2 regions of the Undibacterium sp. 5I2 genome follow, and region 1 is predicted to be linked to the other one. Evidence: predicted binding sites of a transcription regulator. Region 1 holds the regulator's gene; the other holds the start of a gene.
The links. The regulator NrdR, encoded in region 1, represses ribonucleotide reductase genes. The targets are predictions, from matches to a motif close to CACNANATNTNGTG.
Positions count from the first base shown of each region.

Region 2: the regulator NrdR is predicted to act here: its motif matches at 2,970-2,983, upstream of QN359_RS06590 (ribonucleoside-diphosphate reductase subunit alpha).

Region 1 is NZ_JASJVS010000021.1:15,572-32,091, forward strand. Features, by position in the region: gene glyA (serine hydroxymethyltransferase) at 2-1,252, shown strand; gene nrdR (transcriptional regulator NrdR) at 1,344-1,820, shown strand; gene QN359_RS09430 (MFS transporter) at 1,863-3,059, opposite strand; gene QN359_RS09435 (PLP-dependent aminotransferase family protein) at 3,174-4,604, opposite strand; gene QN359_RS09440 (benzoate/H(+) symporter BenE family transporter) at 4,692-5,927, shown strand; gene QN359_RS09445 (hypothetical protein) at 5,990-6,583, shown strand; gene QN359_RS09450 (patatin-like phospholipase family protein) at 6,723-7,829, shown strand; gene QN359_RS09455 (3-hydroxybutyrate dehydrogenase) at 7,914-8,696, shown strand; gene QN359_RS09460 (hypothetical protein) at 9,598-9,738, shown strand; gene QN359_RS09465 (hypothetical protein) at 9,939-12,419, shown strand; gene QN359_RS09470 (ABC transporter ATP-binding protein) at 12,406-14,274, shown strand; gene QN359_RS09475 (cupin-like domain-containing protein) at 14,278-15,003, shown strand; gene QN359_RS09480 (arginase family protein) at 15,000-16,253, shown strand; gene QN359_RS09485 (hypothetical protein) at 16,235-16,516, opposite strand.
Region 2 is NZ_JASJVS010000012.1:53,631-70,150, reverse strand. Features, by position in the region: gene QN359_RS06600 (sensor histidine kinase) at 1-1,387, shown strand, start outside; gene QN359_RS06595 (sigma-54 dependent transcriptional regulator) at 1,384-2,745, shown strand; gene QN359_RS06590 (ribonucleoside-diphosphate reductase subunit alpha) at 3,181-6,084, shown strand; gene QN359_RS06585 (ribonucleotide-diphosphate reductase subunit beta) at 6,142-7,281, shown strand; gene QN359_RS06580 (histone) at 7,837-8,724, shown strand; gene QN359_RS06575 (YggT family protein) at 8,816-9,376, shown strand; gene QN359_RS06570 (LacI family DNA-binding transcriptional regulator) at 9,382-10,398, opposite strand; gene QN359_RS06565 (amidohydrolase family protein) at 10,487-11,758, shown strand; gene hemL (glutamate-1-semialdehyde 2,1-aminomutase) at 11,770-13,053, opposite strand; gene QN359_RS06555 (hydroxymethylpyrimidine/phosphomethylpyrimidine kinase) at 13,115-13,936, opposite strand; gene QN359_RS06550 (rubredoxin) at 14,102-14,254, shown strand; gene QN359_RS06545 (response regulator) at 14,374-14,775, shown strand; gene QN359_RS06540 (response regulator transcription factor) at 14,841-15,206, shown strand; gene QN359_RS06535 (chemotaxis protein CheW) at 15,277-15,861, shown strand; gene QN359_RS06530 (methyl-accepting chemotaxis protein) at 16,151-16,520, shown strand, end outside.

The DNA.
Region 1 (16,520 bases):
CATGTTTGCTAAAAATCATACCCTCGCCGCCATCGATCCGGAAATTTTTGCCACCATTCAATTGGAAAACCAGCGTCAAGAAGAGCATATCGAACTGATCGCTTCGGAAAACTACACCTCGCCAGCCGTCATGGAAGCGCAAGGTTCGCAATTGACCAACAAATACGCCGAAGGTTACCCAGGCAAGCGTTACTACGGCGGTTGTGAGCATGTCGACGTGGTTGAACAATTGGCAATCGATCGCGTGAAGCAATTGTTCGGCGCTAATTTTGCCAATGTACAAGCAAATTCCGGCTCACAAGCCAACCAAGGCGTGTTTTTTGCGCTGCTGAGCCCGGGCGACACCATCATGGGCATGAGTTTGGCCGAAGGTGGTCATCTGACCCACGGCATGCCACTCAATATGTCGGGCAAATGGTTCAATGTGGTTTCGTATGGCCTCAATGCAGCGGAAGACATCGACTACGATGCGATGGAAAAATTGGCACGCGAAAGCAAGCCAAAACTGATCATCGCCGGCGCCTCGGCCTTCGCCTTGCGTATCGATTTCGAACGTTTCAGCAAAATTGCCAAAGAGGTCGGTGCCTATTTCATGGTCGACATGGCCCACTATGCGGGTTTGATCGCCGCCGGCGTCTACCCTAACCCAGTGCCGTTTGCCGATGTGGTTACATCGACCACGCACAAGAGTTTGCGCGGCCCACGCGGCGGTATTATCTTGTCGAACGATGAAGCGATTGCCAAAAAAATCAATTCAGCAATTTTTCCCGGCATTCAAGGTGGGCCGCTCATGCATGTGATCGCCGGTAAAGCCGTTGCCTTCAAAGAAGCGCTGACCCCGGAATTCAAGGCTTACCAAGAACAAGTAGTCAAAAACGCTGCAGCTCTGGCGCAAACACTGACCGAACGCGGTTTGCGCATCGTTTCCGGCCGCACCGAATCGCATGTCATGCTGGTGGACTTGCGTCCTAAGGGTTTGACCGGTAAAGAAGCCGAAGCCATCCTCGGTTCGGCCCACATGACTTGCAACAAAAACGGTATTCCTAACGATCCGCAAAAACCCATGGTCACTTCCGGCATCCGCCTCGGCAGCCCGGCCTTCACGACCCGCGGTTTCAAAGAAGCCGAAGCAATCAAAGTCGGTCATCTGATCGCCGATGTGCTCGATAAGCCGCATGATGCCGCCAATATCGAACGCGTCAAAGTCGAAGTGAAGAAACTTACCTCTGCTTTCCCGGTCTACGCCAAGTAAGTCCCGAACTTGCATACAGATAACGCCACTCTTCAGAGTGGCGTTTTTGCAAGATCCGCTAATTCACCGAACTAAACTTGGGCCGCGCTGCATGAAATGTCCCTATTGCCATCACGATGATACTCAGGTCATCGATACCCGCGTCTCGGAAGAAGGGAACGTGATGCGCCGTCGTCGGCGCTGCGCCCACTGCGACAAACGCTTCACCACCTATGAACGGATAGAATTGATGATGCCGGTCATCGTCAAGAAAAATGGTAGCCGCACCGAATATGAATCGCAAAAATTGCGTGCCAGTTTGATGTTGGCACTACGCAAGCGACCGGTTTCGGCCGAAGCAGTCGATCATGCGATTCAGCATATCGAAGAAAAATTGCTTGCCACTGGCGAGCGCGAAGTGCTGTCGGTACAGGTCGGTGAGTTGGTGATGCGCGAACTCAAACGCCTCGATAAAATCGCCTATATCCGTTTTGCTTCGGTGTACAAAAGCTTTGAAGATATTTCTGAATTTGCCGAAGCGATACAGGAAGTCGATCTCGACAACAAAAGCACCGGCAAAACCAAGTAAGCGTGGGCCGAGTGAACAAGCGCGGAGTTAATCCGCGCCGCCTTATTCGCTTAAGCAATATAGCAAAGCCAGCAACGGCAGTGCCGCGCCAAACCACGCCGCACCGGCCCAGCCGCCAACCGCATAAGCCCAGGCACCGAGTGCAGAACCGAGTGCCCCGCCGCAGAAAAACGTCGCCATATAGATGCCGTTGAGGCGTGAGCGATACGCTGCACCGAGCGCAAAAATCGCCCGCTGACCCAAGGTCAGGTTGGCGGCCACGCCGAAATCGAGCAAAATCGCGACCACCACCAGCCAGCCCAGCGCCGGTGTGGTGCCGGCTGCGACCAGTAAACTGAGCAAGAAAGCCAGCACGGCCAACACCAATGCGGCCAGCGTAGCCGGCCGCGTCAAGCCGCGATCAGCCAAGCGTCCGGCAATCGGGGCGGCAATCGCACCGGCCACGCCAGCCAAGGCAAACCAGGCGATGCCGGCTTGCGAGAGATGATAGACCGGGCCAGCTAACAACAAGGGCACGGTGGTCCAGAACACGCTGAAGGCGGCAAACAAAGCGGCTTGATACAGGGCACGGCGACGCAAAATCGGCGTGCTGCGGGTCAGGTGCCACATCGATGCCAACAGAGCGCTGTAACGCAAATTTGTGTTCGGCACGCGAGGCGGTAAGATGCGTGAGAGCACTAACGCCAAGACCACCATGATCGCAATCGAGATGTGAAATACCCGCTGCCACGAAGAATATTCGGTAATGAAACTGGCGACTGGGCGTGCCAACATGATGCCCAGCATCAAACCGCTCATGACATTCCCGACCACGCGACCGCGGCTTTCTTCCGGTGCCATATGCGCCGCCAGCGGCACGAGTATCTGTACCGCCACCGACCCGATGCCTATGCAAAAGGCCGCGGTCAAAAATACTCCTGGCGTGGTGGCAAAGGCGGCGGCGATCAAGGCGACAATGCCGATCAGCATGGTGATGAGAATTAAACGACGATTTTCAAACAAATCGCCGAGTGGCACGATTAACAGCAAACCGACGCCATAGCCGATCTGAGTTAAGGTGACGATCAGCCCGGCAGCATGCCGATCGAGGCCGAGGGCGACGCTGATCGGGCCGACCAGCGGTTGAGCGTAATATAAATTGGCGACGATGAGGCCGCAGGCCAGCGCGATGAGCATGGTCATCGCGCTGCTGATCGTTGGGGCGGGCACGGGCGCGCCTGTACTTACTTGCATGCTCATTCTCATTTCACAAAAGCACAGCACTAGACGGAAGAAATCTGCCGAGCAGCAACTATACGAATCCCGATTGTAGAGGAAAAACCAAAATCCTTCCGATCAGCCGAAACGCCGTGCTCAAACGAACTGCTGCGCCAGCTCCCCCAGACGGACAATACCGCGCTCCAGCTCCGCACTCCAGGGCCGGGCAATATTAAGCCGCAGGCAATGCGCGTATTTGCTGGTATGCGAAAACACGATGCCGGGCGTGAAGGCAATGCCCTCCGCGACCGCGCGTCGCAACAAGGCCAGGCAATCTATCGTCGGCGGCAATTCCAGCCACAACCACCAGCCGCCGGCCGTGCTGACGAGCGTGCTGCCGCGCGGAAAACTATGTGCCACCACGGTTACGGCGCGCGCAATATTGGCAGCTAAACGCTCGCGCAATTTGCGTAAATGGCTATACAAGGCCCCCGACTGTAAAAATTCTGCCAGCACGACCTGCTCAAACCAAGGTGTGACCAGCGAGTGACTCAATTTCAAACTGACGATACGACTATGGTGACGCCCGCCGGCAACCCAGCCCAGCCTATACGCCGGTGCCACGCTTTTACTACAGGAACCACAGTAAATCACGCGGCCCTGCCTATCCCAAGCCTTCAATGGTGTCGGCCGTTCCTGGTGCGGCGTGATATCGCCGAACACATCATCTTCGATCACACTGATGTCATATTGCTCGGCCAAGCGCAGCAAACGTTTCTTGTTTTTATCGCTCATCGCAGAACCGAGCGGATTTTGAAAGGCCGGCATGACCACCATGGCACGCACGCCCTCATGATGCTCGAGCGCATATTCGAGTGCTTCCAAGCTCAGCCCGCCGGCGACGGTGCACGGTATTTCCAGCGCACGCAAGCCGAGGTTTTCCAACATCTGCAACAAGCCGAAATACACCGGCGACTCGACGATAACGGTCTCACCAGCTTGTGCCACGGCGCGCAATGCCACACTCAAGGCTTCCGTGCTGCCGTTGGTGATCAACAGCTCGGCCGGCTGCAAATCGACCCCGCAGTCGCCCAAGTGCTTGAGCAAAACCTGCTTCAAAGCGGGCCAGCCGGTGCCGGTCGGGTATTGCCCCAAGCGCGTAGGATGACGTTGCAACTGACGACGCGCGATCTCGGCCAAGGCGGCACAGGGGTACCAGTCCGGTGCCGCGCTGGCCAGATGCAAAGCCAGTGGCAAATCCTGTTCGGTCAGCGAGTAAAGTTCGGTCAGGCGATGTTGCAGCGATACCAGCTTGTCATACGCCACCGGTGCGCGTGCGACCACCGCCGTCACTGGCAGGCGCAGGTCGACACGCCCACGATCAGCCACATACATGCCCGATTTGGCGCGCGCCTCGACCACCCCGCGGGTCTCCAGATAACGATAACAGCGCAAGGCAGTAGAAATACTGACCGAGTGCTGCTCTGATACGCTGCGCAACGACGGCAGACGCGCGCCGGGGCGATAGTGGCCACGCTCAATTTCAGCGCTGATCCGCTCGGCTAATTGTCGATAACTGTACTGCATCACAGATCCTTTTTTTTACATCTGTATAGCATAAGCGAGTCTTTCACTGTGCGCAAACGCTGCCTGCATGCACTTTATACTTTGGGCATGAAAACACTTGCCCCTTTGCGCACTTCGAGCGCCCCCAGCCGTCGCCTGCAAAGCAGCGACTTATTCGCCCCCTTACTGGCCGGCTTCATCGCCGTCTTGGTGTCGTATGCCGGTCCCATGTTATTGATGTTACAGGCCGGTGCCGCCGCCCAACTCTCGGCCACAGCCATCAATTCCTGGATTTGGGCCGTCTCCATCGGTTCCGGCATCGGCTGCATCTGGCTCAGTTGGCGTTACCGCTGCCCCGTGATTTGCGCCTGGAATACACCTGGTGCCGCCTTGCTGGTCACTGCGCTGGCCAGCGTTTCGTATGGCGAAGCGATCGGCGCTTACATGCTGGCAGCGGCCGGCATGATGTTCATAGGCATGAGCGGTTTGTTTGAAAAAATCATGCTGTTGCTGCCCAAGAGCCTATGTGCCGCCATGCTGGCTGGCATCTTATTCCGCTTCGGTACCGATATTTTCGGCAATCTGCACGGCCAAGGCGAGCCTGCCGCCTGGCTGACGGCGGCGATGTTCGTGGCCTACCTGCTGGCCAAACGCTACTCGGCGCGCTACGCGATTCTCATCACCTTGGTAGTTGGCGTGGCCTTGTATTGGCTGAGTGAGAATGGCGACAGCAGCACCAGCTTGGCCCATGTGCAAGGTGGGCTGAGCATGCCGCTTTGGACCACCCCGGTTTTTTCCCTCAAAGCCATGCTTAGCCTCGGTCTGCCACTGCTGCTACTGGGCCTTTCCGGCCAGCAAATGCCCGGCATCGCCGTCTTGCGTGCCGCTGGCTACGAACAAGTTCCACTAAGCCCTCTGGTCAGCAGCACCGGCTTGCTAAGTCTCTTGTTGGCACCCTTCGGTAGCCATGGCATCAATCTGGCCGCGATTACCGCCGCCATCTGTACCGGCCCCGAAGCCCATGCGCAAGTGGAAAAACGCTGGCTGGCCGGCATCGCTTGCGGTCTGCTGTACTTGTTAATAGGCAGTTTTTCCGGCAGTCTGACCGCCCTATTCTGGCGTTTGCCACATGCCTTGGTGAGCACGGTCGCCGGACTGGCCTTGCTCGGTGCGATACAGAGCGGTTTGGTCAATGCCTTGGCCAACGTGGAAGAACGGGAAGCAGCGCTGATCACATTTATCGTCACAGCCTCAAATTTGACCCTGTTCGGACTCGGTTCCGCCTGTTGGGGCATCGCCATCGGTTGCTTGAGTCACTACCTGCTGCGCAGAATTAGTAAATAAACCTCAACTCTGGCCGTATGCTGCCGATAACAGAACATCCTCACCCTCCAAGCGCAGCTATCATGGCTATCAATTTGCCTTTGCCGCTCACCCCTGTTGTCGCCGTCAATGCCAGCGCGCAGACTACGGCTGAACTGAGTGTGGCGGCCGTAGCGCTGGCAGCGGAACCGATCAAGGCTGCGACGCCCACGCCAACAGCGATGCTTAGCAGCACCAGCAGCACCAACAGCGTCAGCAGCAACGCTGCCGCCAGCGTGGTGGTCCTGTCGAGCCAAGCGGCGCAACTGGCCGCCACCACAGCGCCGGCGAGTACAACAGTAGCGCTGTCAAATAGTGCTGCGATGCAAATCATCAGCACTCTGGAACAAGCCGCCACTGAGGCAACGCAACATACCGTTTTGCCGATTGCAATCATGGCATTAGATCAACAACCACCGGTACACGCCGCCGATCCCGCCGTCGCGGCGGCCATTGCGGCGTACCAACTTGGTGAGGGATTGATCGCGACCCCAGCGACCAAGCAAGCACCCGGCCTGAAGAGCAAGCGCATCAAAGAAGTGGATGCGAGCAGCGCGGAAGAAGCGATACACGAAGATGATATCGAGCAACAGACTGAGCACAGCTTGGCCTCGTTCTGGCATCGCTTGCATCGATAAGCTTCCCTGTAAGCTATTTTGCAAAAAGAATACAAGTCCTGTCACATCACAGCGTGCTCATTACCTTATTCTTAATATTCCGCTATCATCTGAGGCAGCGGAGAAAATATGCCGCGTTGCAAACAGCGAAAGGGTTTTCATGCCACAGCAAAGTACCGTCTTTATTCTGCAAGGCGGGGGTGCCTTAGGCGCTTACCAAGCCGGCGTTTATCAGCGCTTGCACGAAGCCAAAATGCCTTTGGACTGGGTGATCGGCACCTCGATCGGTGCCATCAACGGCGCATTAATTGCAGGTAATCCACCCGAACAACGCGTGAGCCGCTTGCGTGATTTTTGGGATAGTCTGGCACCCGACGCCACCCACCGCGCCAGTTTCTGGCCGACGATGGCACCTTGGATCAATATCAACAATACCGTCAACACCATCGGGACCTTGGTCAATGGCGTCGACGGTTTTTTCAAGCCACGTCCTGGTGCGGCCTGGGACATCCACGCCAAAGTTGCGCTGAACCAAACAGCGTTCTACGATACCTCGCCATTGAAAACGACCTTGGAAAAATACGTCGACTTCGATTACCTCAACAGTGGAGCGATACGCTTATCCGTGTGCGCAGTCGATCTCGATAATGGCCAAAGTGCCATTTTCGACAATACCAAGCAAGTACTCTTGCCAGAACACATCATGGCCAGCGGTGCCTTGCCACCCGGCTTTCCGGCAGTGGAAATCGATGGACGCGCTTACTGGGACGGGGGTGTTTACTCCAATTCCCCACTGGAAGTGTTCTTGGCCGAACACAGCCGCAAAGATGCGCTATGCTTCATGGTCGACTTATGGGACCCGACCGAAACCCGGCCGGAATCGATCGCCGAAGCGATGGCACGGTATAAAAACATACAATATGCAAGCCGCTCGAAAGAACAATTATTGGCACAGCAAAGAATTCAAGATTTGCAACGTGCCATTCGTGCCTTGGCCGAGCAATTGCCCGCCAACGTGAAACAACAAAAACACTTGCAAGCGCTCATAGCCATGGGCTGTGAGCACACGATCAATGTCGTCAACCTGATCATGAAAGCCCTGCCCGATGACCATTATTTCAAAGATGTCGATTTCAGCAGCAATACCGTGCAAGCGCGTTGGGCTGCCGGCGAACACGATTGTCAACGGGCGCTCGCACATCAGGCCTGGCTGCAACCACTGCCGCCACATGCCGGACTGATCATTCACGAATTGCCGCAGGAATAAAACAGCCCGTTATAATGAACTGATCGCTGTTGCGAGTACACCAACACAGACATGTTTTCAATTGAACCATCAATAAGGAATCCCATGCTACTCAAAGATAAAGTTGCACTGATCACTGGCGCCGCCAGTGGTATCGGCAAAGAAATCGCCTTGGAATATGCGCGCAATGGTGCCAAAATTGTCATCGCCGACATGGCACTCGAAGCCGCCCGCGCCACCGCCACCGAAATCGAACAAGCCGGTGGCACCGCCATGGCCGTGGCCATGAATGTAACCGATGAAAACCAAGTCGACCAAGGCGTCACGGCCGCCGTCGCCGCCTATGGTGGCATCGATATTTTGATCAGCAATGCAGGCATACAAATCATCAGCCCTATCGTTGATCTGAGCTTGGAAAACTGGAAAAAAATGCAGGCCATCCATCTTGATGGCGCCTTCCTCACCACCCGCGCGTGTATGCGCGCCATGATCGCTGCCGGCAAAGGTGGCAGCATCATTTATATGGGTTCGGTACACTCACATGAGGCTTCGCCATTCAAGGCACCGTATGTTGCCGCCAAACATGGTTTGCTAGGCTTGGCCAAAGTAGTCGCCAAAGAAGGTGCCAAAGATGGCATTCGTTCCAACGTGATTTGCCCAGGCTTCGTGCGTACGCCCTTGGTGGATAAACAAATTCCGGAACAAGCCAAAGAATTCGGTATCAGCGAAGCCGAAGTGATTAAAAACATCATGCTCAAAGACACCGTCGACGGCGAATTCACCACCGTCCAAGACGTCGCCCAGACCGCCGTGTTCCTGGCGGCCTTCGGCAGCACGGCGCTGACTGGTCAATCGATCACGGTCAGTCATGGTTGGCACATGCAGTGATATCTTCCCCATCCTAAAGATGGCTGTCGCAAAAGGGGTTTTCAGTCGGCATCCTTACCCCAAGCGGTCTTAACGTCGTTCCCGCAAGCTTTTGGCGGGAACCCAGTGTCACTTTCCGCACTGAAAACACCAAAATTTCTAGCATTTTCAGTTAACCACGGACGCCGCCAGGTTCCCGCCAAAAGCGCGCGGGAATGATGAGTCTGCCAGTTGGGGTAATGATACCGACTGAAAACCCTTTTTGCGATAGCCTCTGAACGCAGAGGTTTGACCCGCACATCTGATAAATTCCAACGTCAGAAAATGAACCCTCCCACAGCTAAACCCCTTGCGTCGTTATAGCAGGGGTTTCACGGGTCACAGACTTTGACTTGGCACCTGCCGCGCCAGCAGTTTTTGTCTCGCCGCTACGCCCGCCCCAGACATGTGCACATCGATGCGTACCACCAACGCACTGTTCTGATCGCGCCCCCCCTCTCCAGACAGCTAGCGACTCTATATTGCTTAGGGAAGCGCAGATTTAATCGCTGTGGAATTGTCCGTTGCCAATGAGGATGCAATGCAAGGCGCCTTTTGCTGTCAATAGCGAGCTATTGACAGTGAAAGGCAACGCAGCAGTGCGCCTCAGTGGCGACGGACAAACCGCTTGGATTAAATCTGCGCTTCCTTAGCAACAATGCCGGGCTAAGAAGGGAAATACGAGGACAAGTGTTCAACGCCTGTGCCGGTGCGATAAAGCATCCGAGGTTTGAGTTGAGCATCCATCAGGTCAAGTAAGTGTAGGTAGTAAGTATATGTAATTTAATAATTGCATTATTAAATTTCTTCCATTAGACTGGAATCGAGCAAATTGATTGCTCACAGTAATTTTTAACCCCTTTATTTTGATTGGAGAAAAATCATGCAAGAAAATCAAACTACCATGGTCGATACCGAAATCATCGCCCAACAAGCCGCTTCGGTCGAAGACTTGGGTCTAGAGGTAGTGCAAGACACACCGCAGATCGCGTTGGCGCGCCCAGTCCGGCATATCCGCGCTTAGTAATGCGGTGGGGGATGCAGATAACATCCCATAGGCGTTATGTCGCTATTGTTGAGAAAGATACATTGCATCATTATTGACAACGGCTAATTCCACGACGATTTAATTTGCACTAAGGCAAAATAAGGAAAGGGATGCTTCTTTTCCCTTTCTTTCTCCCGTTAATTTCTCGATCAGCCGTCACCTAGGAGTGCTCTGGCATGCCAAAAATTGCTGTTGAACGCGAATTATTATCTCTTGATTCTATCAAAAACTTAGCCTGTTTATATGAGCACATAGGCGCGCATGAACAAACCGTGGCCGAGCTCGAATATGACCCGATTAAGTCACCACGACGGATGGAGCCGTTGCTCCTCAAGCAGTGCTTCGACCCCACGTTGCTTGAGGAACATGTGTTTTTCGACTTGTTTGAAGGTATTTCGGCCGATGCTGAGCGAGCAATCAGCGGGCTTTTTCGCGTGTATATCGATGGTATGTTGAGCCCCCAGTACGAGAATGAGGTCTTGTATGCGCAGCCATTGCTTGGCGAAAGCTTTGAGGCTTTTGTTAGCCGCGCGACAAACGGGCGTAAGTTCGGCATTGTAGTAAATGGAGCAGAGCAATGGTCCGACACACTTGCGCGCTTGGCGGCACGCGTTTTCGCGCCTGTTGTAGAAATGCAAGGTGTGGCGCGCAGCACGATTGAGGTCACCCTATTCATCGGCAATTATGGCTATACCCCGTTCGGCATCCACATTGATGACCCTTATACTTCGGTAGTGCATTTTCATGCCGGGCCAACGACCAAGGAGATGACGCTGTTCGGCATCGAAGAATTCCACCGTCTTAACGGCATCAGGAAGAACTGTTTTGAGCCACAGAAGCTCATTCCGCACGGACGTACCTTCACGATTGAACCGGGCGACGTCTTCCTGCTGCCGCCGCACTATTACCATATCGGCCGCACCGAAGGGTTCTCTATCGGCGTGGCATGTGCGATTTCGAAGTACCCAGACGCATCAATAGCCAAGCAAGTCATGCAACGCGCAATCGACGAAGAACGCATGAGGGGGCCGTTGGATCAGGTGATTGTGCGTACTCAAACTGATGGTGAGTCCTTGGCCGCATGGTTGCGACGTGCCAGCAACGAATATACTGCTCAGACCAGCAGTCGTCGGCATTTACGCTATTCCTTCCTGCGCTGCACTGAGCCCTGTATGTCACCGCAGCACTTGTGGGAACGCGACCCTGATTTCCCTTTGAGTCAACTGGAAGAGGATGACGATCTGCTGCTGTTCGTCCGCGGTCACCGCGTGCGCTTGGCACGTAATGAAATGACGCGGCGCTTGGTAGCGGCGTTGCCCTACACGGCGTTTTCCATCGTACAACTGCACCGCGAGCTCGACGGCGTTGTATCTGTTGACGCGCTCTCTGCGGTGGTACGCCAACTGGCTCGCTTAGGCGGGCTTCGTTTGGCAGCGGAAGTAAAGGAGTGCAGTCGGCTGCCTGACACGTCTGCTTCCCATTCACTCGAAACGGACAGCATGAACATCGACGCAACTTGGGCGCGTCGACTCGTTTCCACGTCTCAGCACTTAAGTTTACCAACCCACCTGCCCTCAGTGATGCCAGGGTACGACCAGGTGCGCGAGACTATTGGCGCCATGTTTACCCGCTTCACCCCGGAGAAACTGCCGCGCACACGCGCTTGGGTCGATGGTGGTCAGCGTTACACCATTACTGATGTTTTGGTCGACTTGGCTAACAATCCGGACCTTGCATTGCAGCAGCGACTCGCCATGGCGAGTGGATCGCCGCACTACTGCGTGACGTTCAATGGCTTGTCGGCGTGGTGTGAGTCCTTCGCGCAGCACATGCAGGTGCAAATGCTGGATCCCTTGTTCGCTGCGCTGGACGTTGCCCCGGTCTGCGGCACAGATTTTTACATGTTCGTTGGCAACTATGGCTTCACACCTTTCGGCGTACACGATGATACCGACCAGTCGCTGTTGTGGCATCTGGGGCCGGCACCGAAGGTCGCTTACGTTTGGCCACGCGCGCGTTACATTGAATTGACCGGCGGCACATTGGCAACAACGGACTATGAAGCCTTACTTCCCTACGCGCAGCGCTATGAGTTACAGCCCGGCGATCTGCTGTTCATTCCCATGGGTGATTTTCACATTCTCGAAACGCGCGAATTTTCGTGCACGATGGGTTTGACGATATTTCCGGATGACATGCGTCTCGAGTGTTCCGAGGCATTACGTTTACTGGTACCCGACGAGCGCACATTGAGGGCCATAGCACAAGCGCCGATTACGCTTGAACAATGGGCCCGCTTGCGTCGTCTGGCCGTCCAGAGCAACGGCTACGTCATCACTCCGCCACAATTGGGCGCTATGCCGAAGGCCGCATCGGACTTGGTATCACTGCGGCGTTGTGTGCTGCGCATACACGCATCGTGCCCATTGCTTACAGCTGAGGTCGCCAGTCGCCAAGCATTGTTCGTACGAGGTCGTGTGATTTGGGGGCGGCCGAATAGCGTCTTCTCTCATCTCTGCGCTGCGTTGGCCAGCGGTGAACTGGTACCATTCGAAACATTGGAGCAGCAACTATCGGATAAGGTGCAAGCAGAAGCGCTAGTCGAGCTGGTATGCCAAATTGCTGCATTGGGTGGGGTGCAGATTGCGCCGCGCTGAACCGCGCCTGCGCGCGGCAGTACAATGGGTGTGGCAGCACAGTGTGGCGCGCCTTGCCAAATTGGACATCGCAGTGCCAAAGACGATCGCGTTGGCCGAGCGTGGCGAGCACGTCGGTCACTATCTGTGGGCCGCCATTCGTGCTGGCGCACCTTGCAGCACAGCAGCGATGGTGGTCGCGACGCTCGTGGCAACAGCTTGCCATGTCGGCCAATCATTCCTACTCGGGCAACTTACCGAACAGGCACTGATCGGTCGACGTGAACAAGTCACGTTCTTGCTACTGACCTTAATGTCACTTTGGCTTGCCGGACCATTACTACAAGCGCTGCACAGCTTGGCGCGCCTCTATGCGAGCCAGAATCTGCGGATTGTCGTAACCGACCACCTGAGTGCTCGTCTGATGCATGCACACCCACGGCAAGTGGCTGATAATTCCGTAGGTAATCTTGTCGAGCGCATTGAGCTTACTTCGAGCAATTTGCCAAGCGTGGTTTGTACGGCCACAGATACGCTGGTCAAACTTTTCTCCGTAGCTGTCTTAGCCAGTCTGGTTATGGCAGGTGTATCGACACCGATGGCGTTGCTAGCCGGAACATGGATGCTGATGGCCTTACTGCTGTCGAGCTATTTGGCCTATACCGGGATGAATATTGTCGAAGATGCCAGTGATGCACACGCGCAAGTTATCGCTGAGCTCGCCGAGCTTGTTACCAACATTCCGCTGATTCGCAGCTTTACCGCGCAGGCGATGGAGCGCCGCCGTTTCGGCACGACCTTACAGGCTGACCTGTACGCCTGTCGACGCGTACGCAGCTACTGGGTGTTCGTTCTGCTGATCGAAGCAGCGTTCAAGTGGCTGTTCGGTTTGGCTGTTACGCTCTATGCCGTACAACAGTACGGCACCGGTCACCTCCTCCTGCCACAGTTGATTACGATCTGCTCACTGATCATTGCGCTAAGCTGGCATTTCGAATCCGTCGCGTTCCATTTTGTAGACCTTTTTGATGCCTTGGGTGTGCTGCGTTCGGGATTGCGTGAGCTGGCGGCAATCGACATTGATTTAGGCCAAGACAGCCAGCCGCTGCCCAAGCCTGGCGGGGTGTTACTGGAGAACGTGACAGTTTCCTACAACAAGCTTGCGGCATTACGCAACGTGAGCTTACAGATTGAACCAGGCAGCAAGGTTGGCATTGTCGGGCCGTCCGGATCAGGCAAGTCAAGCCTGCTGGCAGTCCTGCGCGGTGATCTGCTACCGGATTCTGGTCGCGTTGAATTACATGGTGCACCACTGGCAAACTGTTCGGCAGAGCAGTTGGCCAGAGCCTCCAGCGAGGCGCTGCAGAATGCACTGATGTTTAATCGCAGCGTGCGCGAAAATGTTGCCTACAGCGCAGCAGAACAAGTGCCTGGGGCAATTGAGCATGCGCTGTCGGCGGCACAGGCACGGCAACTGGTACTAGGATTGCCGCAGGGCCTAGATACCGAGGTAGGCGAACGCGGCGCCTCATTATCGACCGGCGAGCGACAACGCCTGAGCATTGCGCGTGCATTACTCAAACATGCACCGTTGGTGGTGTTCGACGAGGCGACGTCATCTGTGGATACGATCGCCGAAGCATGTATCTTAGACCACTTGGTCGACGAGATGTCTGGTAACACTGTTATTGTCGTTACGCACCGCGTGGCCACGCTCAAACGCTTCGACTTGATCGTGGTGATGGATCAAGGTCGTATCGTTGAGACCGGTACGCCTCAGGAGTTGCTTGCCACGAGTAGCTTGTTCCAGCGACTACAGCATCACGAGGACGATTCGGATGATCGTCATCAATCGAGCAGCTTGTTTCAAAGTTAATTTATGCCTGAAACCTTGTTTCCATCTGAACCCGTGTTGCATACGTCTGCGACAAACCACTGGCGAGCGCATCGCCATTGGACTTGGGAATTCATCGCCAACTTAGCTGATGAAGTGCTGGAGTTGAGCAACGCACAGGGCGAGCCGGCAGGTAAAACCAAGGTATCCGATTATCTGCGGGCCTTGCATGACAATGAGAAACCTTTGGCATCGCTCTATGCGCCCGGTTGGCGTTTCTTCGAGCGCCATCCGGAAATGCTGTCAGACTTCAGCGAGCCATCCGAAGCGCAGCCCGATGTACTGCAACGTGTGCCACAACGCCTGTTCAAGCCACTATTGTGGATTTTCATCGGACCGGATGGGTCGGGCACCAGCTTGCACTACGATGTGCTCGATACCCATGCTTGGTTGGCAGTGATTCATGGTCGCAAACGTATCGCGCTGCATCCTCCGGGGCTGCTCCTGGCCGACTACGACAGACATCGCGCCGCAGCGCTTGCTGTGTTGCGTGAGCGTTGCAGTAAAGGGCTATGGCGTTACGTAGAGTTAAATCCAGGTGGGCTACTTTTGATACCGGCCGGTTGGTGGCACGAAGTCAGCAATGAAGGCATAACGTTGGGTCTTACACGCAACTTCGCGACGCCCGACATACACCAACAGCTTGCACAGGCTGCGCATGCGCAAGGGCTAACGTCGTTACTGCCTTGGTTAGAAAAGGGGCGAACATGACGCTAGACAGTATCAACTACCGGGTTCACCCACGACTGCGCTGGGAATCGATTGGCAACGGGCGTATTGAGATCAGCCTTCCTTTTGGTGGTAAGCGTCTACGCGCGGCTGATCGTATTGCGACACTGTTGGATGGCATTGCCGCAGCACAACCTCAAACCAGTGACGTGCTGATTCACTGCTTGGGCCTCAGTGTTTTCGATATGCTGGTGAAGTACTTGTTTCTGCTGCCCGACAAACTAGTCGACCTGCTCGGTGGCGGCCTGTGTACGCCCGCCGCCCGCCCCGCCGGATGTGCACTGGCAGTGCACGACCTCGATACGCTCATCGACGACGATCTGGTCGTATTACACGTGCCAATTGCGACCACGACCGAAGGTAGTGTTTCGGTGGCCGGTGGCGGTCGCCGGGTACGCGCGCACTTGGCCCAGTCGATTGAGTCACCGCTCGGGACATCGGAACGGCGCGGGATACTGTTAGATCTCGACTTCGCTTGTCAGCTCGACACGGCTGCACTGCGCCTGTTTGATGTCGGTGACGTTATCCATCAGCCGCTTCAGGATCGCGGAAGTGAAATTGGTGAACGTGCCGCGCATATCTGTCGGATGATCGTTGACCGTGGAGCAAGGCCATTGATCTTGGGTGGCGATCATGCGCTGGCTTACTATAGCATCGGTGCACTTGCCCAGCGCTATCCACGCTTAGGCGTGCTGCAGTTCGACGCGCACCCGGATCTCTACGCAGTCGGTGCGCCCTGCGACGAACAACTCAATCACGCCAATGTGATGCACTGGGTACGTCAAATGCCACATGTGCAAGCACTGTGGCAGGTCGGTGTGCGAGATTTTTTCCATCAACCGATCGAACGAGTCGCTTGCTTGCGGGATCCGAAACTACAAGTGTTGTCGGCTTTTGAAGCCGAGACTAAGGGTTACCAACGGCTTCTCGACGGCATGGACCCATCTCTGCCTTGGTTCGTCACGTTTGACGTTGATGCACTCGCGCTCGCCGACTGTCCCGAGACCGCAACACCAGTGCTAGGCGGGCTAAGCTTTTACCCGCTGCTGGCGTGTTTTGAGCGATTGTTTCGTGAGTTTCGCATCATCGGCATGGAATTCGTTGAAATAGGTGATGCGACGCAAGGAGCACATGGCACTGCGGCGGTAGCCGCTCGCTTGGCTAGTCGCTACCTCTTCCATTTGCGCCATGCTCAATCGACCGAACACATGCTTTATTCGCCTATCGTTTGAACACTTGCCAGCCTATCAGCGATTGCGGCCAGCGCTTCCTTAAGCAAATTTACACTGTCGGCTTGGCGATTCATCAGCCACAACATCCCCAGAAAATCAATCATATCCATCCACCCGTTGTGAATCCGTAAGGTGTCGTTGAGCACGACTACCGAGTCGGCAAACACGCACGAAACGTCGGGGTTACGGGTGTCGCCATCGAGGAAGATGAGCGCACCGCCGATGGCGATGGGTTTGCTCGGGTCGTCAATTGGCTTTTCCATCGTA
Region 2 (16,520 bases), on a different contig from region 1:
TGGGGTGGCGATCTTATCGCCCTTGGTCTGGGCCTTCTTTTTTTGTTCCCTCGTCAGCCTGCTGTTATTGATCGTCGCGCTGTATCAGTCGTTTGAATTCGATGACGGCAATCTGCTGTCGCAAGCCGGTTTGTTCGGCGCTTCATATTTTGCTGTTATCTACGTGGTCAATCGTTTGGCCAGTAATTTGATACGCCAGGAACAATTGGCCGATCAGCGCGGTGCCGAATTGGCAGTACAGCAGGAAATTAACCGAGTGGTGATCGCCGATATGGGCGATGGTATTTTGGTGCTCGATCAGGGTGGTGCCATGTTCGAAATCAATCCGGCTGCCGAGCGCATGCTGGGGGGGAATTTGCACCAGCAAATGGTTGGGGTCAAGTTGCTCGATGTGCCGGCTTTGCGGCCGATGGTCGATGCACTCACTGATCTCAAAACTGCAGGTATGGCGGGAGCGGCTGGCCGGATATCTTTTGTGTCGATTTCGTGTTCCCCGGATGAAGCGAAAGCTTCACTGCGTTCCGGTCTGACTCTGCCTGGCACGGCCGGGCGCCCCGAGCATGTGCAATTTGTTACGCATCTCAAATTACGCTTCATCGGCGTCGCCGAGCTTGGCAAGCGTGTCGATGTCGGCACTGGCCATATTATTATATTCATGCAGGATGTGTCGGATATTGAAAATCAGGCACAGCAATTGAAATTGGCATCGATGGGCCGGCTGACGGCCAGCATTGCGCATGAAGTCAGAAACCCCTTATCATCGATCTCGTATGCTGCGGCACTGCTCGGCGAGGATATCGCCCAACTGCCGACGCCGCAGTTGCAGGCCATGCGCTTGCTTAAAATTATCGATGACAATGTGGCACGTTTAAATCAATTGATCGAAGATATACTGAGGTTGTCGCGCAAAGCACGCAATGATGTCGCACCCTACTGGCTCATGCAAGTGGTGCGCGAATGTGTCGACGATTTCATCGAAACCAAGCAGGTATCGGTGGCCTTGGTTCAGATCGGCAGCGCGGCGGATTTTCAAGTTAATTTTGATCCCGGACATTTATTCGAGATCGTCGCCAATCTGTTGTCGAATGCGCTACGCTATGCCAGCGGCAAACCAGGCAGCATCTGCCTGTATGCCACGGTCAACGCCAGCGGACGCCAAGAGTTACATATTCAAGACGACGGCCCGACCATCAGCTATGATGTACGGGCGCATTTATTCGAGCCTTTTTACACTACCTCGCGCATGGGTACCGGTTTGGGCTTGTATATGGCACGTGAATTATGTCTCAATAATCAGGCACTGCTGGACTACGAATACAGGGTTGACTCGGACAAGCTTGAGCCGAGCGGGCGGTTTGTCATCACTTTTTCGGGAATGAACGCATGAGCATGATTGGCACCACAAACTGCCCGCGTATTTTGGTGGTGGATGATGAGGCGCATCTGCGCGAACTGCTGGAAATTACTCTCATCAAGATGGGGCTCGACGTCGACAGCGCCGCAACGGTCGGCGCGGCGCGTGTGTTTCTGGCCAAAAATACTTATGCGCTGGTATTGACTGATATGCGTTTGCCCGATGGGCACGGCATGGAATTGGTCGATGAGGTCAATGCGCTGTATAAAAACACGCCGATCGCCGTGATTACCGCCTTCGGCAGCGCCGACAATGCCGTTGTGGCGCTCAAGGCCGGGGCCTTCGATTACGTCTCCAAACCGGTAGCATTGGAACATTTGCGCAAGCTGGTACGTTCGGCGCTGGAACTGCACACCGCGGTAGCGACGCCGGCACCAAGTAATCCGGTTGCCGCTTCATTTTTGATCGGCCAATCGGCCGGCATGCAGCAAGTTCGCGCGCAGATCGTGCGGCTGGCACGCAGCATGGCACCGGTCATCATTACCGGCGAATCGGGCAGCGGCAAGGAACTGGCAGCGCGAGAAATTCATGGCAGCAGCGCGCGCGCGGCGCAAGCTTTCATCGCCGTCAATTGCGGTGCGATTCCGGAAATGCTGATGGAAGCAGAATTTTTCGGCTACCGCAAAGGCGCGTTCACGGGAGCCACGGAAGACCGCGAAGGGTTTTTTCAAGCGGCTAACGGCGGCACCTTGATGCTCGATGAAGTGGCCGATTTACCGTTGGCGATGCAAGTCAAATTATTACGCGCGATACAGCAGCGCAGCATACGTAAGGTCGGCGCGACGGCCGAAGAAGCGGTCGATGTGCGTATCATCAGCGCCACCCATCAGGATTTGGCCAGTTGCGTTACCCAAGGGCGCTTTCGCCAAGATTTGTATTACCGTCTCAATGTGATCGAGCTGCATCTGCCGCCTTTACGCGAGCGCCTGGAAGATGTGGGCGAATTGGCTGCTGCCATCTTAGGTAAGTTCGGCGGCAGCGAGGTGGCGATTTCCGCTGCGGCCTTACAGCGCCTGGGCACCTACGGATTCCCGGGTAATGTGCGCGAGTTGGAAAATATTCTGGAACGGGCGATTGCTTTTGCCGATGATGCCTGCATCGAGGTCGATGATCTGGTGTTGCGGACGGTCGCGCCGGCCGGGTTGGAAAATCTGTTCTGTGCGCCGACTTTACCCTGCATGTTACCGGATTTTTTAAGCAATTTGGAACGCGAGATGATACGCCGCGCCTTGGTACAAACCAATCATAACCGCACTCAAGCGGCCGATTTACTCGGTGTCAGTTTCCGGCAGTTGCGCTATCAAATACAAAAACTCAAAATTGACGAGTAAGGCGCGCCAGCGGCAGCAACACACTTCCACGAAATCATCGTTCTCCATCGTTTGCCCTGACTTGTTAGCGCTTACTTACCCAATGCGCCCGAGTTTTCTGGACGCTCTCGAAAGTCAATTACCAAATAGGAATTTTTAATAAAATATAATTCCTTTCTTGGGCGGAAAATTGGTTGCATAGGCGGAGGGTTGGGTACTACAATTAGGGCTATTCGAAAATTGTGTACTACATGTAGTGGTTTGGTTTTTGTTTCAGCTTGTTTAACCATGCCTACTTGTTGGCGATTTCAATTGAATTCAACATCCTGACACTACCTGATTTTTCCCGTGATCAGCGGTCCGTACTGATGCGTAATACCCGAACTAACCCCGAGCGCCGCCTTGGTCTGTGATGCAGATATGAGGCAGCAAGAACTAACCGATTCCGGAGGCATAATGCACCCTTCCACAGAAACATCGATTCCTACTTCATTGAGCGGCGCTGCAGGCAGCGCTGTAGCGACTGCTGCAACTGCCGGCGGCAGTTACAGCGAATTTCGCGTGATACGACGCAATGGTGCGGTGGTTGGATTTGAACCGTCGAAAATTGCGATCGCCATGACCAAGGCCTTTTTAGCCGTCAATGGCGGCCAAGGCGCGGCCTCGGCGCGCGTGCGCGAATTGGTCGAGCAGTTGAGTGCGGCAGTCGTGACGGCGCTGTTGCGTCGCCAACCAAGCGGTGGCACCTTCCATATTGAAGATATCCAGGATCAGGTCGAATTAGCCTTGATGCGTTCGGGTGAGCATGATGTGGCGCGCTCTTACGTGTTGTATCGTGCCAAGCACCAGGAAGAACGCCGCTTGCAGCGCGCGGCGCAGCAAGCTTCGCAAGCGCAATTGCCGCAGATTCATGTGCTCATCGATGGCCAACGTGCCGCGCTCGATATCGAACAAGTGCGTGCCTTGATCACGGCAGCCTGCGTCGGTCTAGATAAATTGGCCGATCCGGAAGCGATACTGACGGAAACCCTGAAAAATCTGTACGACGGTGTACCGGTGGAAGAATTGCATAAGTCAGCGATTCTGGCCGCGCGCGCATTGATGGAAAAAGAGCCGGCCTACAGCCAAGTGACGGCGCGTCTGTTGCTGCATACGATTCGTAAAGAAGTGTTCGGTAAAGAGGTTGCTCAACAGCATGCAGCGGGCGAATACCTGACTTATTTTCCGCAATTCATACAAAAAGGCATTGCTGCCGAATTACTCGATACCAAGTTGGCCGAGTTTGATCTGGCGCGCTTGGCACAAGCCTTGGTCGCTGATCGCGATCTGCAATTCAGTTACATCGGTTTGCAAACCCTGTATGACCGTTATTTCCTGCACATGCGCGGTACCCGCATCGAAATGCCACAGGCGTTTTACATGCGGGTGGCGATGGGCTTGGCATTGGAGGAACAAGACCGCAATGGCCGTGCCATCGAGTTCTATAATTTGTTGTCTAGCTTCGACTTCATGAGTTCGACGCCGACTTTGTTCAATGCCGGCACCTTGCGCTCGCAATTGTCGTCTTGCTATCTGACCACCGTGGCCGATGATCTCGGCGGTATCTATGATGCGATCAAGGAAAATGCCTTGCTGGCGAAGTATGCCGGCGGTCTCGGTAACGACTGGACACCGGTGCGTTCGCTCGGTGCCCATATTAAAGGTACCAATGGCAAATCGCAGGGTGTGGTGCCATTCCTGAAAGTAGTCAATGACACGGCGGTCGCGGTAAACCAAGGTGGCAAGCGCAAGGGTGCGGTCTGCGCCTACCTCGAAACCTGGCATATGGATATCGAGGAATTTCTCGATCTGCGCAAAAACACTGGCGATGACCGTCGGCGTACGCATGATATGAATACGGCGAACTGGATTCCCGATCTGTTCATGAAACGCGTCATGGAAAAAGGCGACTGGACTCTGTTCTCGCCTTCCGATGTGCCGGATTTGCATGATAAATTCGGTAAGTCCTTCGAAAGCGCCTACCTCGCTTACGAAGCGCAAGCCGCCAGCGGTGAGTTGGAACTGTCGAAAAAAATCCCGGCCTTGGATTTGTGGCGCAAGATGCTATCGATGCTGTTCGAAACCGGGCATCCTTGGATCACGTTCAAAGATCCTTGCAATATTCGTTCTCCGCAACAACACGTCGGCGTGGTTCACTCGTCCAACCTGTGTACTGAAATCACGCTCAATACCAATGACAGCGAGATCGCGGTCTGCAATTTGGGTTCCGTGAATATGCCGGCGCATATGAAAAACGGCCAGCTCGATCACGTCAAGCTGCAAAAGACCATACGTACTGCCATGCGCATGCTCGATAACGTCATCGACATCAACTACTATGCGGTGCAAAAAGCGCGTGATTCGAATTTGCGTCATCGTCCAGTTGGTTTGGGCATCATGGGTTTCCAAGACTGCCTGCACATGATGCGTGTGCCGTACGCCACGATGGAAGCGGTACAGTTCGCCGACACCTCGATGGAAGCAGTGTGCTACTACGCTTATTTGGCTTCGACTGAATTGGCGGAAGAGCGCGGCACCTACAGCTCTTACCCTGGTTCCTTGTGGGATCGTGGCATTCTGCCGCAAGATTCGCTGCAATTATTGGCCGATGAACGCGGTGGCTATCTGGAAGTTGATTTTTCTTCGAGTATGGATTGGTCGCTGGTGCGCAATCGCATCAAGCAATATGGCATGCGTAATTCGAACTGCGTTGCCATTGCACCGACGGCGACTATTTCGAATATCATCGGCGTCTCGGCCTGTATCGAGCCAACTTATCAGAACTTGTATGTCAAGTCTAACCTCTCGGGCGAATTCACCGAGATCAATGAACACTTGGTGCGCGATTTGAAAGTGCGTGGCTTGTGGGATGAAGTCATGATTGCCGATCTCAAGTATTTTGACGGCAGCTTGGCCAGAATCGACCGCATCCCTGAAGATTTGCGCCAATTGTATGCGACCGCGTTTGAAATCAGCCCATCGTGGTTGGTGGAAGCCGCTTCGCGTCGCCAGAAGTGGATCGATCAGGCCCAGTCGCTCAATATTTACATGGCCGGCGCTTCCGGTAAAAAACTCGACGAAACCTATAAGCTGGCTTGGTTGCGCGGTTTGAAAACGACTTACTACTTGCGCACTATCGGTGCCACCCATACCGAAAAATCGACCTCGAAAACCGGTGCACTCAATGCCGTTAGCGTGGATGGTGCCAGCAGCAGTTACCACGCTGCGCCGGCAGTAACGGCGGCAGCGGAACCGGATGGTCCGGCCTGTATGTTACGTCCAGGCGACAGCGGTTTCGAAGAATGCGAAGCTTGTCAGTAATTGTTTTGCTACGTTGCAGTGCAACGTAGTGCCTCTCTCAATTGAAGGAATGAAGAAATGTTATCTTGGGACGAAGAAGTAACGCCAGCCACGCTACCCCAACCGGCCGTGCGTATCGATACCACGCCAGCGGCACCGGTTGCGCCGCTGGTCGAGCAAGTCAGTACGGAAGATGTGGCGCGGCGCGTGAATGCGGCTGATAAACGTATCATCAATGGTCAGACCGACGTCAATCAGTTAGTACCATTCAAATACAAATGGGCTTGGGATAAGTATCTGGCCGGTTGCGCTAACCATTGGATGCCGCAAGAAATCAATATGCAGCGTGATATTGAACTTTGGAAAAGCCCGAATGGTCTGACCGACGATGAGCGCCGCTTGGTTAAGCGTAACCTCGGTTTCTTTGTGACGGCCGATTCCTTGGCAGCAAATAATATTGTGTTGGGTACTTATCGTCACATTACTGCGCCGGAATGCCGCCAGTATTTGTTGCGCCAAGCTTTTGAAGAAGCCATTCATACGCACGCGTATCAATACATTGTCGAATCGCTGGGGCTTGATGAGGGCGAAATTTTCAATGCTTACAATGAAGTCGAATCGATTCGTGATAAAGATCAGTTCCTGATTCCTTTCATCGATGTCTTGACCGATCCGGAATTCAAGACCGGCACGACGGAAACCGATCAGACTTTATTGCGTTCGTTGATCGTCTTCGCTTGTCTGATGGAAGGCTTGTTTTTCTATGTCGGCTTCACGCAGATTTTAGCGCTCGGTCGGCAGAATAAAATGATGGGCGCGGCTGAGCAGTATCAATATATTTTGCGCGATGAATCGATGCATTGTAATTTTGGGATCGATCTGATCAATACGATTAAGATGGAAAATCCGCATTTGTGGACCGCTGAATTTCGCGATGAAATTAAATCGTTGTTTTTGCGTGCGGTGGAGTTGGAATATCGCTACGCAGAGGATACAATGCCGCGTGGAGTGTTAGGATTGAACGCTCCCATGTTCAAAGGATATCTGCGCTTCATTGCAAATCGACGCGCACAACAAATCGGTCTGGATGCGATGTTCCCTCATGAGGAAAATCCATTTCCGTGGATGAGCGAAATGATAGACCTGAAAAAAGAGCGCAACTTTTTTGAAACACGCGTGATTGAGTATCAAACCGGTGGAGCCCTCAACTGGGAGTAGCAGCTGATAATACACAGCGCCCCCGGTTCCCTGCAAAGGAATGCTCATGGTTTGCACAAGATGTAAAACCCGAGAGGCCTGACCAAACTGAATGGACAGTCAAAGATTACATTACTCTGAACTGTTAGTGCCGCAATACCTGGCAAGGCCGGGTCTTGCGGTTTTTGGCTTTGTACCCGGGGTTTTTCAGCCAGCATAGTAACAGCAGCGTTTTTTTAAGCTGCGTTTTTTAAATTGATTAATGGGTTGAAAGCGGACAGATTTGCGCCTGCCGCTGGACTCGACAGTAATAGTAAGGGCAGCGCACGAGCTGTCGTGATGCGGGCGCGGGTGAGGGCGGATGTTGCGCCGCACACTGTGCCGCACACGGCTTCGGCCTTGCCACCCATATGGCTCAAGTGCTGCATTGAAAGAGGGGATGCAGCAGTTGAGCCGGTTCCGGATTCATTAGCGCAAACAGCATGCATGTTTGTGCCGATGAATAATTCGCTTGAAAGGATAGAGCGGATTTAATTTTTATATGATTTTTTCCATCTCGATCGAAGGAGAAACAAAATGGCAACAGCACCGAAAATGTCGGCAAGCGAAGCTGCAGTGAAGAAACCTGTAGCAAAAAAAGTCGCAGCAAAACCTGCTGCGGTAGTTAAACCAGTTAAAGCAGTGAAAGTCGCTGCGAAAGCTGTCAAACCGACGAAAGTCTTAGCCAAGCCGGTTAAAGCAGTCGCTAAGCCAGCGCTTAAAAAAGTGCTCGCTAAAGTCGCCGCTAAGCCGGCTGCTAAAGCTGCAGTGAAACCTGTCAAGGCAGTCAAGGCTGTGAAAGCAGTCGCCAAGCCAGTGAAAGCAGTGAAAGCAGTGAAAGCAGCTAAGCCAGTAAAAGCTGTGAAAGCTGTAAAAGTTGTGAAAGCAGCCAAGCCAGTCAAAGCAGTCAAAGCAGTCAAAGCAGTCAAAGCAGCAAAACCAGCAAAACCAGTCAAGGCTGTGAAAGCGCTCAAAGCAGCCAAGCCTGTGAAAGCAGTTAAAGCCGTCGCGAAGCCAGTGGCTAAAAAGGCGCTGGCAAAAGCCGCAGCAAAACCAACTGCCAAAGCAGTCGCCAAAAAAGCGCTCGCGAAAGTAGTCGCCAAACCAGCAGTGAAAAAAGCAGTCGTCAAACCGGTCGCTAAAAAAGCGATCGCTAAAGTCGCCGCCAAACCTGTTGCTGCGGCAAAAAAAGTAGCGGCAGTTGCTAAAACAGCCGTGAAAAAAGTCGCCGTCGTTAAGAAAGCCGTTGCTAAACCAGCGGTCGTTGCTAAAGCCGCCCCAGCTGCCAAACCGGCAGTCAAGAAAGCCGTAGCCAAACCAGCCGTTAAAAAGCCGGTAGCAAAAAAAGCCGCGACATCTGACGTCAAAACTGTTGTCAGTGCGAACGCCGCATGGCCTTTCCCAACCGGAATTCGTCCGGCGTAATTCGTTATGCTTGGATGCCCGGACGGTTTGAGGCACAATACCCACTGCGTGATTCTGTCACCCGGTGGGTTTTTTTTAATAAAGGCTATGTGTGTTGCAAGATATTTTCAGCTTTATCATTGATGCGGTGACCGGCTTGTTAGCTGGTTTTTTACTCTTGCGCTTCTGGATACAGGCGCAGCGTTTGCGGCCGCCAGCACCCTTGGCACAGGCAATTTTTCAGATGACGGATTGGTTGGTGCATCCGATGCGCCGCCTGGTGCCGGGTTTTCGCGGTTACGATTGGGCCAGTTTGATCGCGGCGCTGTTGGTCGCGCTGGTGTCGGTGGCGCTGTCGTTTGCCTTGCGTGCGCAGTTTCCGCCGCTGCTCATCGCCAGCTTGGCTTTCTTTCGCATTGTGCAGTGGGGTTTGTACGGCTTGATGGCCTTGCTTGTGCTTGAGGCGATTTTCAGTTGGGTCAATCCGGCTGCACCCTTGGCACCATTCATCCGTGCCCTCAATGCGCCGCTGCTCGCGCCGCTGCGCCGGGTCTTGCCGGCCTTAGGCGGTCTCGATTTTTCGCCTATGGTGGCTTTGTTGCTATTGCAAGTTGGCTTGCGTATTGTCAGTGAGTTGCAAAACACTTGGCTCTTGCAACTCGTCGCTCGGTAATCGCCTTAATCGCTGCTTGTTATTGGTGCGGCACCGCTTGATTGCCGCACGACTAATGTCGATGGCAGCATTTCACGTCGTAACGGGGTTTCCGGGTAGGCGATGCGGTCGACTAAAATTTGCGCCGTCAATTGGCCTATGGCATGTTTGGGCTGGGCAATCGTGGTCAGCGGCGGCGTACTGAATGAAGCCAAAGCAATATCATCATAACCAACCACAGACAGTTGTTGCGGAATGCTAAAGCCAGCTTGCGTGGCGGCGCAGATACCACCGATGGCCATCAAATCATTACTGGCAAAAATAGCCGTTGGCCGTTCCGGCAGGGCTAATAGTGTTTGAAAGGCGAGAAATCCGCCTTGGCTGGTGAAGTCGCTGTGGACCAAATAGCTGTCGCGATGGGCAATGCCGGCTTCGCTCAGTGCACGTTGGTAACCGGCCACCCGCCCGCCGCTCGGCAGCAGCGTATCGGGTCCGGCGACGCAGGCGATACGGCGATGTCCGAGACCAAGCAGATAGCGCGTCGCATCGTAGCCACCCTGTACATGATCGGCTTCAATAAAGTCGGCCAGCACACCGCTTACTTCGCGATCGACCAAGACTTTCGGTATCCCTTCATCGGCTAGCAATTGCGTTAACTCTTCATCGCTACCGGACGAAACCAGAATCAAGCCATCAATCCGTTTTTCCATGAGCACGCGCACATAGGCGGCTTGCTTCTTGGGATCATCGTCAGAATTACACAAAATAATGTTATAGCCGAGTTTGAACGACGCCGCTTCGATTCCCTGTATCACTTCGGCAAAATACGGGTTAGAGTTGTTCGGAATCATCATGCCGAAGGTATGGGTGCGATCGTTCTTGAGGCTGCGCGCAACAGCACTGGGAATATAACGCAACTCCTTGATCACCGCCAGCACGCGCGCGCGCGCTTCGTCGCTGACAACGCGGGTATTATTGATCACATGAGATACGGTAGTGGTGGAGACGCGCGCTTTGAGCGCGACCTGCTTCATGGTTGCCATAACATTCCTGCCTTTCTGTTGTCGGATTATGCCGTAGGATAGGTATCGGAGTGCGGGGTTTTTGTAACTTTAATGAAAAGGATCAAACATGTCTGAATTGGTGATTCGCAATGCCACCCTGCCCGATGGGCAACACGGCATCGACATCTTGGTGCGCGACGGCCGCATTGCCGCTATCGGCCCGGCACTGGCGGTATCTGATTGTCCTGAACTCGATGCCGCTGGCGATTTACTCAGTCCACCATTTGTCGATGCGCATTTCCACCTCGATGCGGTGCTCAGCCTCGGCTTGCCGCGGCATAATCAATCCGGCACCTTGCTGGAGGGCATAGAATTATGGGGCGAATTGAAGCCGACTCTGACGCAAGATGCCTTGATTGCGCGCGCGCTGCGTTACTGTGATTGGGCCGTCGGCAAAGGCTTGCTGGCGATTCGTTCGCATGTCGATATTTGCGATGATCGTTTGCTGGCCGTCGAAGCGATGTTGGAGGTGCGGCGCTTGGTTGCACCCTATCTCGATTTGCAATTAGTAGCGTTTCCCCAAGATGGACTGTTGCGCAGTAAAAATGCCATGACGAATTTGCGTCGTGCGATTGCGCTGGGAGTCGATGTGGTTGGCGGCATTCCGCATTTCGAACGCAGCATGGCTGAGGGGGCAGAATCGGTACGCTTGCTGTGCGAGTTCGCGGCGGAACAAGGCTTGCGTGTCGACATGCATTGCGATGAGTCGGATGATCCACAATCGCGCCATATTGAAAGCTTGGCCTTTCACAGCCATCGACTCGGCATGCAGGGTAGGGTGGCGGCATCGCATCTGACCTCGATGCATTCGATGGATAATTATTATGTCAGTAAATTACTGCCGCTGATACGTGAGGCTGGCGTCGCTGCGATCGCCAACCCGCTCATCAATATCACACTGCAAGGGCGGCACGACAGCTATCCGAAACGACGTGGCATGACGCGAGTACCGGAATTGATGGCGGCCGGAATAGATGTCGCGTTTGGTCATGATTGCGTGATGGATCCGTGGTACAGCCTCGGCAGCGCCGATATGTTGGAAGTGGCGCAGATGGGTTTGCATGTAGCGCAGATGACCGGGCGTGCCGCCATGCGTGCCTGCTTTGCCGCGATCACGACGACACCGGCGCGTATCCTCGGGCTCGAAGGCTATGGTTTGCAGCTCGGCTGCCACGCTGATTTTGTCATTCTCGATGCCGGCGATACGATCGAAGCCTTACGTTTGCGGCCGGTACGCCGTTACGTGATACGGCGCGGCGTCGTGATCAGCGCAACGCCGCGCGTGCAAACGCAATTGCATTTGCCGCAGCGGCCAGGGCAGGTGAATTTTCGCGTGTAAGCGTGCTTTGCTTATGCTGCCATCTGCGCAAAAGCTGTCGCCGCAATCGCGATGGTGGCGTCGATGATGGCTTCATCATGCGCAATCGAGACGAAGCCGGCTTCGAAGGCTGAGGGGGCCAGATAGACGCCGGCGTCGAGCATGAGATGGAAGAAGCGATTGAATTTTTCTTTGTCGCTGGCCATCATGGCGGCATACGAGTCTGGAATGCTGGCGGCGAAATACAGGCCGAACATGCCACCGACGGCATCGGCGCAAAATGTGACGCCAGCGGCGGCGGCCGCTGCCGATAAGCCATCGACCAAGCGCCGTGTGCGTTGGCTCAGCAGTTCATGGAAGCCCGCTTGCTGTATGATTTTCAGCGTGGTCATGCCAGCCGCCACCGCCACCGGATTGCCGGACAAGGTACCGGCTTGATACACGCCGCCCAGCGGTGCCATATGCCCCATCAATGCGGCGCTGCCGCCGAAGGCCGCCACCGGCAAACCGCCGCCGATGACTTTGCCCATGCATACCAGATCGGCGACCACACCATACAGCGCTTGTGCACCGTGTAAGTCGACGCGAAAGCCGCACATGACTTCATCGAAAATCAGAATACTTTTATGTTCGGTACATAAACGGCGCATGGTGGCGATGAATGCTGCGCTCGCGCGTATCAGGTTCATATTACCGGCGATAGGCTCGACGATGATGCAGGCGATTTGGTCGCCGATGCGGGCGAATACTTCTTCGAGTTGCTCGCAATTGTTATAGTCGAGCACCAGCGTGTGTTTGCTGAAATCTTCCGGCACCCCGGCCGAGGTAGGATTGCCGAAGGTGAGTAAGCCGCTGCCGGCTTTCACCAACAAGGCGTCGGCATGGCCGTGGTAGCAGCCTTCGAATTTAATGATTTTGTCGCGTTTGGTGGCGCCACGTGCCAAACGCAGCGCGCTCATGGTCGCTTCCGTACCGCTCGAGACCAAGCGCACTTGTTCTATGCCCGGTACCAGTCGGCAAATTTCTTCGGCCATCAAGACTTCGCCTTCGGTCGGCGCACCGAAACTCAGGCCGCGTGCCGCCGCCTCTTGTACCGCTGCGACTACCTCAGGATGGGCATGGCCGACGATGGCCGGGCCCCAGGAACCGATGTAGTCGATGTAACGTCGATCTTCGGCATCCCAGAAGTAGGCACCTTCGGCACGGCGGATGAAACGCGGTGTGCCGCCGACTGAACGAAACGCTCGTACCGGCGAGTTGACGCCGCCCGGAGTGGTTTTCTGGGCACGGGCAAACAGGATTTCATTATTGTTCATGGTAATCACTTTGGATAAAATAAGGAGTGGCAAGCGCAGGTCGCCTGAGCGCGCGCTTGGCTTAGTCGCTTTCGCGGGCCCAGAAATACCGGTCGGGAATCATTTTTCCCATACCCAGTTGTTGCGCATGGCTGACTGCAGCTTGGGTGAATTCTTGTGCTTCGAGTACTGCTTCGGGAATTTCCAAGCCATTGGCCAGTAAAGCCGTGATGGCAGCCGATAAGGTTGACCCGGCCCCGGCAAACGAACCGGGGATGCGCGGCCATACGTCTCTGCGTACTTGGCCGGTTTCGCCAAAGAGGGTGTTGGCGACCTCGCCGGTCGCACCGGGCGTGCCGGTGACGAGCACAAATTGGCAGCCGGATTCGATCAGGGTCATGGCATCAACGCTTAAGTCGTCGGCTTCGGCTTCGGCATTGTCTTTCCAAGTTTCGGACAGGCGCGCCAGCTCGACCGCCGAAATCAGCAACAGACCGGCCTGAGGGATCAGTAATTCGCGTATCGCCAGCGCCAAGTCTTCGGCTTCTGGGATTTGTTCGGTCAAGGCGGTATTGAAGGGATCGAGAACCATGGGAAAATCGGGGTAATCAGAAACGATTTCGGCGATCACCGTGACATTCTCGACGCTGCCGACTTGCCCGACCTTGAAGGCGGTGACGACCATGTCTTCGAGTATGGTGCGTGCCTGTTCATCGACCAAATCGGCTTCCATGCCGTGAATGCTGTCGATCTGCGCGGTGTCACCGGTGAGAATGGCGGTGACGATGGGCAGGCCATGACAGCCCATGGCTGCGAATGTGGCTAAATCGGCGAATAAACCGGTGGCGGCAACCGGATCGGCGGCGCCGAAGCTGACAATAAGCGGAGAAATTTGGTTTTGCACGTTGGGTAGATTACTATAGCCGGTTGGGTTGATTTGCATCTGCGCGTCAGATGGGGACTTGGTAAGTTGAATATTTTACTTGATTGAAGGGTTTTAGTCGTGATTGATAATATAAGCACAAGCGTAAGCACCAGCGCAAACGCCGGCGGGGAATGGAAAACGTGGATGTGCCTGATCTGTGGCTGGGTCTATTCCGAAGAGCAAGGTTTGGTCGATGAAGGCATCGCTGCCGGTACCCGTTGGGAAGATGTGCCGATGAATTGGACCTGTCCGGAATGCGGTGCACGCAAAGAAGATTTTGAAATGGTGGTAATTTAACCGCGTTTTTGTATTTTTTTGGTTGGCTTTAAAAGTTTATTGTTGGAAAAACAGGCGCTACGGCAACTTTCTTTGTTAGAGTGGCAGCTTGCTACTACTCAATGTGAAGAGATGATTTTATGTCAATTTCGGCTAGCGATGAAAACTTGAAGATCATGGTGATCGACGACAGCAGTACGATACGTCGGTCGGCCGAGATCTTTCTCGGGCAAGCCGGATATAAGATTGTGCTGGCCGAAGATGGCTTCGATGCTTTGGCAAAGATCAATGACTCGCATCCGGATTTGATCTTTTGCGACATCCTCATGCCGCGGCTCGATGGCTATCAAACCTGCGCCTTGATTAAAAAAAGCGCCAAGTTTCGCGATACGCCGGTGATCATGCTGTCGTCTAAAGATGGGCTGTTCGATCGCGCCCGCGGTGCCATGGTCGGTTCGGACGAATATTTGACCAAACCGTTTACCAAAGACAGCTTGTTGAAAACGGTAAGGAATTACACCTCTGCATCGAACACGAAGTAAGCTTTCAAACATGGCGCTGCCACTTGGCGGCGTCGATTATTCCAGTTTTAAGTAAGGTAAGACATATGGCTATTCAGAAAATTTTAGTAGTGGATGACTCGCCGACAGAGCGCTATTTTCTGACCGACGTGCTGGTCAAGCACGGTTTTTCCGTTTCGACTGCAGAAAACGGCGAAGAGGCCCTGGCTAAAATCAAGGCTGATAAACCGCAACTGATCTTGATGGATGTGGTCATGCCAGGTCAAAACGGTTTCCAAATCACGCGCGCGATCGCCAAAGATCCGGAAACACAAGATGTGCCGGTGATTATCTGCACGAGTAAAAATCAAGAAACAGACCGTATTTGGGGGTTGCGCCAAGGTGCACGCGATTATTTGGTTAAGCCTATCGATCCGCAAGAATTGTTGGCCAAAATAGCCGCGCTCGGTTAAGCGCTGCGGTGTAGATCAGCGGTCTGACCTACACCGATTTCTTATCAGTCAGACCCTCTCGGATCCGTTCATGCCCCAGAATTTGAATGACCCTGTCGTTGTTCCTGTAGAAACGAAACAAGCTCCCCGTGGTTTGCGGCGCACGCGCTTGCGTGAATTTCAGGCGCAGTTGGTCGAGCGTATGCAGGCAGCACAACGTGGCGACTTTACCCAGGTTAATCAGTTGGGTATCTTGGTCGGGCCCTTGCGCTACTTGTTGGATTTGCGCGAATCCGGCGAAATCGTCAGTACCGGTTCGCTGATGTCGGTTCCTCTGACTAAAGACTGGTATGTCGGTTTGTCGAATATTCGCGGTAATTTGACCAGCGTCGTCGATTTGCCACGTTTTCAAGGACATGATGTGACCAATCGCGATGCCAGTTCGCGCATTGTCGCTTTTGCTCCCGCTTTGGCGTTCAACAGTGGCTTGTTGGTTTCGCAGGTGTTGGGCTTGCGTAATATTGCTGATATGGAAGAAGTCGTCTTCGACCAGCATGGAAACGATCAGCGGGCGTGGTTATCGCGCAAATTCCGCGATCGGGATGGAAATTTTTGGTACGCACTGAGTCTGTCGGTCTTGCTACAAGATCAGGATTTTTTGCACATAGGCTTATAGGGAAGCGCGGCGCAGATTCCAGCGGGCAAGGCCCACCGGGATTTATGCGGCGTCTGGTGCAAAAGTGATTTTGCAACTGTTGCGGTTTATCACATTCAGTTTGTATTTCAAGCAAAACTGAAAGTTTGTCCATCGTTTAGGAGACTCAGTAATGGCATTTAATCTACCGTTCTTGTCCAAAAGAAAAGAAAATCCGACAATCGACGGAGCAGAAGTGGTGGCACGATCTTTTGCGAATGCGAATGCGAATGCGGATGCCGTCGACGTGGAAGAAGCGAGCAATGTGAAGATGCTCACGCCTGACGCCGCCCCCGCCGCCTCATTCACTCGCCAAGAAAATCGCGCCGATGCGACCTTCATCGGTGATGCGCTGGAAAAAGGCGGCGATCTGCGCTTGCCACTGATCGGTGCGATGAGCTTGCAGCAGCAAATGCGCGTGCTCTCGATTACCATGGCGCTGGCGCTGGTAGCCGGGGCGTTTTTCGTTTGGCTCAATGCCAGTCAGTCGGCCTTGGTGTCGACTCAGGTGCAGATTGCCGGTGACGTGCTGATGCACTCGCAACGTATCGGTAAAGCGGCACCGAATGCGATTCAAGGTAATGTTGAAGCGTTTAAACAGCTGGAAAACAGTCGCAAAGAAATTAATGCCGATTTGAATA